Regions from separate parts of the Ruminococcus sp. B05 genome, predicted to be linked through region 1. Evidence: riboswitches for the same ligand, from Rfam matches in the RefSeq annotation. Region 1 holds a riboswitch; each other region holds the start of a gene.
The links. A riboswitch is a leader RNA that binds a small molecule or an ion and turns the genes downstream of it on or off. The one in region 1 is predicted to bind lysine.
Positions count from the first base shown of each region.

Region 1 (3,218 bases):
AAAATCTGCAATGCAATTCCGATTGCCAGGCAAATAACCGCATTCTGTATCACACCTGCAATTACATATGTGATACATGAAACAGCTGCAACTGTTATTGCATATGGCAACTGTGTTGATACGTGATTTACATGATTACATTGTGCTCCTGCTGAAGCCATAATTGTTGTATCTGAAATTGGCGAACAATGATCTCCACATACAGCTCCTGCCATACAAGCTGAAATGGAAATGATCATCATTGTTTCATTTGTTCCCTGAAATACAGCAACTACAATAGGAATCAATATTCCGAATGTTCCCCATGAAGTACCTGTTGCAAATGCCAGGAAGCATCCTACAAGGAATATAATTGCAGGAAGAAGATTTAATAACCCGCCTGCTGCCGAATTCATTATTGACGCTACATATTCAGCTGCACCAAGGCTATCTGTCATTGATTTTAATGTCCAGGCAAATGTAAGAATCAGGATTGCAGGAACCATAGCTTTAAATCCATCCGGAATACAAGCCATAGAATCCGAAAAACGCAGAACTTTTCTTACTGCATAAAATACAATTGTAATCACCATTGCGAAAAAGCTTCCAAGCATCAGTCCAACAGATGCATCACTTCCTGAAAATGCTTCTACAAATCCTGTTCCCGAGAAGAACCCGCCTGAATAGATCATTCCTATAACACAGCAAATAATAAGTGAAATAATTGGGAATACCAGATCAATTACCTTTCCCTTGTTATAAATAACATTTTCCTGTGCACTCTCATACGGTCTGTCATCCGTTGTATAAAGATCGCCCGCAATTGCATTATCTTCATGTTCTTTCATCGGACCATAATCTTCTTTTGCCAGAACTAAAGTCACCATCATAATAATTGTAAGGATCGCATAATAGTTATATGGAATCGCACGAATAAAGATTGAAAATCCGTCCTCTCCTTTTACAAATCCTGTTACTGCTGCTGCCCATGATGAAATCGGTGCGATAATACATATCGGCGCTGCTGTTGCATCAATTAAATATGCAAGTTTTGCACGTGACACATTGTGACTATCTGTTACCGGACGCATAACGCTTCCAACTGTCAGACAGTTAAAATAATCATCGATAAAAATTAAAACTCCAAGTGCGATTGTTGTAAGCTGTGCACCTGCCCTTGTCTTAATATGCTCTTTAGCCCAACGTCCAAATGCTGCTGAACCACCTGCTTTATTCATCATACATACCATAACACCAAGGATTATCAAAAATATCAGAATACCCATATTATAGCTGTCAGTGAGAACACCTACCACTCCATCCTGAAATACATGTAATATCGTGGCTTCCGGTTTGAATCCCGCCCAAAAAGCTCCTCCGATCAAAACTCCAACAAACAATGAACTATACACTTCTTTTGTAATAAGTGCCAATACAATCGCAATAACCGGAGGTACTAACGACCAGATTGATGCATACATTGCTGGCACATACTCTTTGGATGTGTCTGCTGCAAATACTGTCATCGAACTAAAACATAATATGCTCATTGCAACCAAGAGCAACCCGCCCATTTTTCTCTTGTTTCTCATTTTTTCTCTTTCTTCTCCTTCTTCAACCATTTTTAGACAAAGAAATGCCGCTGGCATCTCTTTGTTGGTGAGTCGCCCGCGGCATAAATAAATCAAAAAATCCATATATCCTCGATAGCTCTCCACACCTGTGACAGTCCGGAGCATATTCTGCATCCGGCCCAGGAATCATATCAGGGAAATATCATTCCTTCGGCGGCTTCTCCTTTCTCCTACTGACAGTCTTCCCTTGACTATTGCCAGACGGATACTCTTATCACCGCGCCTCTATCAAACATTTTATATAATAGCATATTTTATTTTCAAAAACTACCCCTATTTTGTACCAAAAATACGATCCCCTGCATCTCCGAGTCCTGGGCAGATGTAAGCAGCTTTATTCAGCTCTCTGTCGATATGGCCTACATACAACTGAATATTCGGATGTGCATCCATCAGACGTTTAATTCCTTCCGGAGCAGCGATAATAGCCATGAATTTAATCTTCTTACCGCCATGTTTTTTAATAAAATCAACTGCTGCAACTGCTGAACCGCCTGTAGCAAGCATCGGATCTGTAACAACGATCAAACGCTCTTCAATCGGATCCGGCAGCTTACAATAATACTCATGTGGCTCGTGTGTCTCCTCGTCACGATACAGACCAATATGTCCAATCTTTGCTGTCGGCACTAAAGCCTGAATACCATTTACCATTCCCAAACCTGCACGTAAGATCGGTACAATAGCAAATTTCTTTCCGGCAATCTGAGGTGTCATGCATGTTTCAATCGGAGTCTCAACCTCAACATCTTCAAGTGGCAGATCCTTTAATGCCTCATACCCCATCAGCATTGCAATCTCTTCTACAAGTGCACGAAATTCTGCTGTTCCTGTATTCTTATCTCTCAATCTTGAAATCTTGTGCTGGATCAGTGGGTGTGTCATCTCAATTACATTACTCATTTTCTACGTCCTCCATTGTATTCGTACCTTTTATTATAATGATTTTTATGTATTGAAACCACCCTTTTCTAATAAAAATTGTTTCCATTTTCTGCTTAACCATATGTTTTAATAGCACAAATCCCCCGCACTCTTTCTACTGAATATCAGCATCATCAAATGGATCTCCGCACTCTGGGCAGAATTTTGGCGGATTCTTCGGATCTTCAGGTTCCCAACCACATTTATCACAACGATACAATGGTGCCGCTGCCGGTTTTTTGGCGCCACATTCTGAACAGAACTTTCCTTTGTTTACTGCTCCGCACGAACATGTCCATCCCTCTTCCTGTACCGGTTTTGGGCTGCCACATTCCGAACAGAATTTTCCTGTAACTGTTGCACCACATGTACACTGCCAGCTGTCTGCTGCCGGTGCTGCCTGTGAAGGCGGAGTCTGTGCTGCTTGCGCCGCCTGTCTTTCAAGCTCTTCTCTTCGTCTTGCTTCCTCTTGCTGGGCTCCCATTGCAAATAAATTCTGGGCATTCATTCCGCCACCTGCATTCATAGCCATACCCATACCGATAAAGCCGTTCATAGCACCGCCTTCGTTGCTTGCTGCTGCTTTCATCGCATCTGCCTGAGCGCCTACCATAGTTGCCGCTGCCATTGTTGGATTCTGAAGCATTGCTGTACGCTGTGCTTGTTTGATCAACTCTGCAT
Region 1 covers NZ_RBZR01000012.1:19,180-22,397, reverse strand. The annotation lists gene D8Q48_RS10130 (Na+/H+ antiporter NhaC family protein) at 1-1,505, opposite strand, end outside; lysine riboswitch at 1,679-1,849, opposite strand; gene upp (uracil phosphoribosyltransferase) at 1,887-2,516, opposite strand; gene D8Q48_RS10120 (SPFH domain-containing protein) at 2,653-3,218, opposite strand, start outside.

Region 2 (3,218 bases), on a different contig from region 1:
TGTTTCATTTGTTCCCTGAAATACAGCAACTACAATAGGAATCAATATTCCGAATGTTCCCCATGAAGTACCTGTTGCAAATGCCAGGAAGCATCCTACAAGGAATATAATTGCAGGAAGAAGATTTAATAACCCGCCTGCTGCCGAATTCATTATTGACGCTACATATTCAGCTGCACCAAGGCTATCTGTCATTGATTTTAATGTCCAGGCAAATGTAAGAATCAGGATTGCAGGAACCATAGCTTTAAATCCATCCGGAATACAAGCCATAGAATCCGAAAAACGCAGAACTTTTCTTACTGCATAAAATACAATTGTAATCACCATTGCGAAAAAGCTTCCAAGCATCAGTCCAACAGATGCATCACTTCCTGAAAATGCTTCTACAAATCCTGTTCCCGAGAAGAACCCGCCTGAATAGATCATTCCTATAACACAGCAAATAATAAGTGAAATAATTGGGAATACCAGATCAATTACCTTTCCCTTGTTATAAATAACATTTTCCTGTGCACTCTCATACGGTCTGTCATCCGTTGTATAAAGATCGCCCGCAATTGCATTATCTTCATGTTCTTTCATCGGACCATAATCTTCTTTTGCCAGAACTAAAGTCACCATCATAATAATTGTAAGGATCGCATAATAGTTATATGGAATCGCACGAATAAAGATTGAAAATCCGTCCTCTCCTTTTACAAATCCTGTTACTGCTGCTGCCCATGATGAAATCGGTGCGATAATACATATCGGCGCTGCTGTTGCATCAATTAAATATGCAAGTTTTGCACGTGACACATTGTGACTATCTGTTACCGGACGCATAACGCTTCCAACTGTCAGACAGTTAAAATAATCATCGATAAAAATTAAAACTCCAAGTGCGATTGTTGTAAGCTGTGCACCTGCCCTTGTCTTAATATGCTCTTTAGCCCAACGTCCAAATGCTGCTGAACCACCTGCTTTATTCATCATACATACCATAACACCAAGGATTATCAAAAATATCAGAATACCCATATTATAGCTGTCAGTGAGAACACCTACCACTCCATCCTGAAATACATGTAATATCGTGGCTTCCGGTTTGAATCCCGCCCAAAAAGCTCCTCCGATCAAAACTCCAACAAACAATGAACTATACACTTCTTTTGTAATAAGTGCCAATACAATCGCAATAACCGGAGGTACTAACGACCAGATTGATGCATACATTGCTGGCACATACTCTTTGGATGTGTCTGCTGCAAATACTGTCATCGAACTAAAACATAATATGCTCATTGCAACCAAGAGCAACCCGCCCATTTTTCTCTTGTTTCTCATTTTTTCTCTTTCTTCTCCTTCTTCAACCATTTTTAGACAAAGAAATGCCGCTGGCATCTCTTTGTTGGTGAGTCGCCCGCGGCATAAATAAATCAAAAAATCCATATATCCTCGATAGCTCTCCACACCTGTGACAGTCCGGAGCATATTCTGCATCCGGCCCAGGAATCATATCAGGGAAATATCATTCCTTCGGCGGCTTCTCCTTTCTCCTACTGACAGTCTTCCCTTGACTATTGCCAGACGGATACTCTTATCACCGCGCCTCTATCAAACATTTTATATAATAGCATATTTTATTTTCAAAAACTACCCCTATTTTGTACCAAAAATACGATCCCCTGCATCTCCGAGTCCTGGGCAGATGTAAGCAGCTTTATTCAGCTCTCTGTCGATATGGCCTACATACAACTGAATATTCGGATGTGCATCCATCAGACGTTTAATTCCTTCCGGAGCAGCGATAATAGCCATGAATTTAATCTTCTTACCGCCATGTTTTTTAATAAAATCAACTGCTGCAACTGCTGAACCGCCTGTAGCAAGCATCGGATCTGTAACAACGATCAAACGCTCTTCAATCGGATCCGGCAGCTTACAATAATACTCATGTGGCTCGTGTGTCTCCTCGTCACGATACAGACCAATATGTCCAATCTTTGCTGTCGGCACTAAAGCCTGAATACCATTTACCATTCCCAAACCTGCACGTAAGATCGGTACAATAGCAAATTTCTTTCCGGCAATCTGAGGTGTCATGCATGTTTCAATCGGAGTCTCAACCTCAACATCTTCAAGTGGCAGATCCTTTAATGCCTCATACCCCATCAGCATTGCAATCTCTTCTACAAGTGCACGAAATTCTGCTGTTCCTGTATTCTTATCTCTCAATCTTGAAATCTTGTGCTGGATCAGTGGGTGTGTCATCTCAATTACATTACTCATTTTCTACGTCCTCCATTGTATTCGTACCTTTTATTATAATGATTTTTATGTATTGAAACCACCCTTTTCTAATAAAAATTGTTTCCATTTTCTGCTTAACCATATGTTTTAATAGCACAAATCCCCCGCACTCTTTCTACTGAATATCAGCATCATCAAATGGATCTCCGCACTCTGGGCAGAATTTTGGCGGATTCTTCGGATCTTCAGGTTCCCAACCACATTTATCACAACGATACAATGGTGCCGCTGCCGGTTTTTTGGCGCCACATTCTGAACAGAACTTTCCTTTGTTTACTGCTCCGCACGAACATGTCCATCCCTCTTCCTGTACCGGTTTTGGGCTGCCACATTCCGAACAGAATTTTCCTGTAACTGTTGCACCACATGTACACTGCCAGCTGTCTGCTGCCGGTGCTGCCTGTGAAGGCGGAGTCTGTGCTGCTTGCGCCGCCTGTCTTTCAAGCTCTTCTCTTCGTCTTGCTTCCTCTTGCTGGGCTCCCATTGCAAATAAATTCTGGGCATTCATTCCGCCACCTGCATTCATAGCCATACCCATACCGATAAAGCCGTTCATAGCACCGCCTTCGTTGCTTGCTGCTGCTTTCATCGCATCTGCCTGAGCGCCTACCATAGTTGCCGCTGCCATTGTTGGATTCTGAAGCATTGCTGTACGCTGTGCTTGTTTGATCAACTCTGCATCTTCTTCCGGAAGTGTCACTGAACCAAGTGCAATACTTACTACCTTCAGTCCACGAAGCTCACTCCATTTTGCTGACAGTGTTTCATTCATAGCATTTTCCAGCTCTGTAGTATGATTTACAATTTGATTCGGACGCAGCTCCATATCAGAAAGCCGTCCAAATGCCGGCTGCAAAGCACTGATAAACTCTGTTTTTAACTGTCTGTCAATTTCTTCTCTCGTATACTCATTCTCCACATTA
Region 2 covers NZ_RBZR01000025.1:4,846-8,063, forward strand. The annotation lists gene D8Q48_RS14135 (Na+/H+ antiporter NhaC family protein) at 1-1,263, opposite strand, end outside; lysine riboswitch at 1,437-1,607, opposite strand; gene upp (uracil phosphoribosyltransferase) at 1,645-2,274, opposite strand; gene D8Q48_RS14145 (SPFH domain-containing protein) at 2,411-3,218, opposite strand, start outside.
Region 2: it holds a riboswitch for lysine, as region 1 does, so the genes downstream of both, D8Q48_RS14135 (Na+/H+ antiporter NhaC family protein) here and D8Q48_RS10130 (Na+/H+ antiporter NhaC family protein) in region 1, are expected to answer to the same signal.

Region 3 (3,218 bases), on a different contig from region 1:
AACATTGCCTTTCTCAAAACAGGCATCGACTGTACCCCTTGTATACCATCCGGGAATTCTCCGCTGCATCCGTCAAAATCTCCGCCTAACACAAGTACATCTTCGCCACCCAGATTCAGCACAGCATCCATATGTCTTATAATCGCTTCGACATCTTCTGTTCCACCGACAAAATTCCGATAGTAATTCATTCCGATCAATCCCTTTCTTCGAATCAATTCCTGAATCTGTTCTTTCTTTAGATTTCTCGGATGATTACACAATGCTCGTACATTAGAATGCGATGCTATAATTGGTTTGTCCGTCATCTGGAATAAATCTTCTCCCCCTCTATCTGATAAATGTGAAATATCCAGAACAATTCCTTGTTGTAGCAAGAATTTCACGATATCCCGTCCTCTATCCGTCAATCCTTGTGCCTGATTCATAGCCGCACCGCAGGCATATTCATTTTCATAATTCCATGATAATAGAACAAATAAGAAACCAAGTTCACGAATCCGTTCTATGTCTTCCCCCATAATTGATACATCTTCAACTGATAAAAATGCGGCAGCTTTTCCATTCTGGTGCGCATCTTCCATTTCCTTTGCCGATGTGCACAACCGAATTTTATTTTCTGCTTTTTGCAATAATTCTATTGCTTTCTCATAGCTCTTACGAAAAACACTGCTTTCCGTTCCGGGCAAAATCTCTTTTCTATTCTTCCAGATTGCAAAAATCTGCGTGTACGTATCTGCAAATTTTTCTATACGCTGTAAATCTATATCGCAAGTATTTTTTTCCAGACTTTCTCCTTCTTTGATAACCTGTGTCAATGTATCTGCATGACAATCAAAATATTTCATCTTATACTCTCCATTCTAAAATCTGAAAAAGGCAGACACATCCTGGTGCCTGCCTCGTTTTCTCACATTTCTTTTTTGATGACTCACAATATGCTGTGTCAGTCAACCTCTGTTCTTACAGAATTCCAAACTCCTGCATTGCTTTCTTCAACTGTTCTTTGTGCTGTGGCTCCAGTTCTGTCAACGGAGCTCTAAGTGGTCCGCATTCTTTACCAAGCATATTCATAGCTGCTTTTACCGGAATCGGATTCACTTCACAGAATAAGGCATCACACAGTGGAAGTGCCTTTAACTGCATCTGACATGCTTCTGCTGTACTTCCTGATAAATATTTGTAAACCATATCATGAACATATGTCGGTGCCACATTTGACAATACTGAGATTACACCGATTCCTCCTAATGAAAGAAGTGGCACAACCTGATCATCATTTCCAGAATATAAATCTACATTACCATCACATAAATGCATAATCTGTGCTACATTACCGATATCCCCAGATGCCTCTTTGATTCCGACAATATTCTCTACATTCTTTACAAGATGCGCAACTGTTGCCGGCTGGATTGAACAACCTGTACGGCTTGGTACATTATAGAGAATGATTGGAGCTTTCGCTTCCTGTGCAATAGCTGTATAATGTGCGATCAGCCCATTCTGTGTTGCCTTATTATAATATGGTGTTACTAAAAGAAGTCCGTCAGCACCTGCTTCAGACGCCTCTTTAGACAGCTGAACTGCTGTTGCTGTACAATTAGAACCTGTTCCTGCGATAACCGGGATTCTGTGGTTTACTCTCTCAATTGCAAATTTAATCACATCAAGATGTTCCTGCTCTGTCATAGTAGCAGACTCTCCTGTAGTTCCACAAATAATGATGGAATCTGTCTCGTTAGCAATCTGCTCTTCCAGAATCTCGTCTAATTTATCATAGTTTACTTCATAATTATCCTTCATCGGTGTAATAAGTGCTACACCTGCGCCTTTAAAAATTGCCACTTCTTTGTCCTCCTAAATCTTCAACATTGTTGTTACCCTGACGGATTACCTTATATTACTTTGCACGCCACTTATATATGTATATGCATCGCAACATAAAAAGAAACGGCAAGATGCGCCGTTCTAAAATATACATATTGTATATATCAGATAGCTCCCCATCCTGCGATGACAGTCGTGTCGTTCTTCACGCCACGCCCAAGTGATATAGCTCCAGGTTATTCCATATCCTTTCGGCATCTTCTCCTTTTTGATGACTTCTTCTGTCCCTGTCCATCCGACATCATACTCATAAAAAATGCAACCTCTATCTACGTTTCCTAATTAACAATAAAAGTGTAACACTGCCGCCATTTCTTGTCAAGGAAACGACGGCATATATTCATTTTCATTTTTCTTTTTTTACTGAATTCTTGTTATTTTCCTTGATTCCAGTAACGCTGTTTCTGTTTGTCATCTAAACTGTTGACAAAACGTTTTTTATATATAAGGAAGTCTTCCAAATCCATCAAAATATGATACAACATTGCCTGACTTTCAAAATCTTCTCTGGTAGTCGGAAGTTTATCTTCCTTAATATGTTGAAAAATTTCTTTTAATTTGTCCATCTGCGCTGTCGGCTCATTTCGCTCTGTTACATACTCCATCATATATAATACATATTCTGAAATAATCAATGCCTGCTGAGGCATCTTTCGGATTCTCTTCATCTCATAATGCAAGTTATGTATGGTATTGCATTGTTTCATCCGCATCTCAAAATAATTAATATAATATTCCGGATGTGACTGAAATGTATTGTCCTGATATTCATAAGCATCATCAATAAATACATGAATCTGTGATTCCAATTCACGAATTGCTGCCCAAATATCATACTGCATTTCTTTATCCGCAAGATAAGCCGCAATTGCTCCCAGTATCATCTGCATTCTATTCTCTGTATAACGCATGTTTCGCACAAGGTCTTTACGTTGTCCTGCATAATCATAAAACAGATTTAATACTACCGCTACTGTAATTCCTATTAGAACTAACATAAATTCATTAAATACAAAACTTGCTTCAAAATCTCGCTTTGCCATAAAATGCATACCTATCACTGCATTTACCGATATTGTAGCCTTCCATCCAAATTCTTCTGAGACAATTACTATTAAAAATATATAAATACCATATGCCAGCCATTCTGATTGAATCTGGGTAAATACAACCCATGCAAGCACTGATGATACTAAAAACGTCACCAGACGAAACCAGGATAGTTTCACCGTTTCCCATTTTGTTGTAACCAATGTCAGCAAAGCAATACTTCCCGCTGAAATTGCATATTCTAAATTTAATACTTCTGCAACATAAATTGCAGCACT
Region 3 covers NZ_RBZR01000002.1:221,640-224,857, forward strand. The annotation lists gene D8Q48_RS04025 (membrane dipeptidase) at 1-848, opposite strand, end outside; gene dapA (4-hydroxy-tetrahydrodipicolinate synthase) at 964-1,848, opposite strand; lysine riboswitch at 1,992-2,166, opposite strand; gene D8Q48_RS04035 (aromatic acid exporter family protein) at 2,265-3,218, opposite strand, start outside.
Region 3: it holds a riboswitch for lysine, as region 1 does, so the genes downstream of both, dapA (4-hydroxy-tetrahydrodipicolinate synthase) here and D8Q48_RS10130 (Na+/H+ antiporter NhaC family protein) in region 1, are expected to answer to the same signal.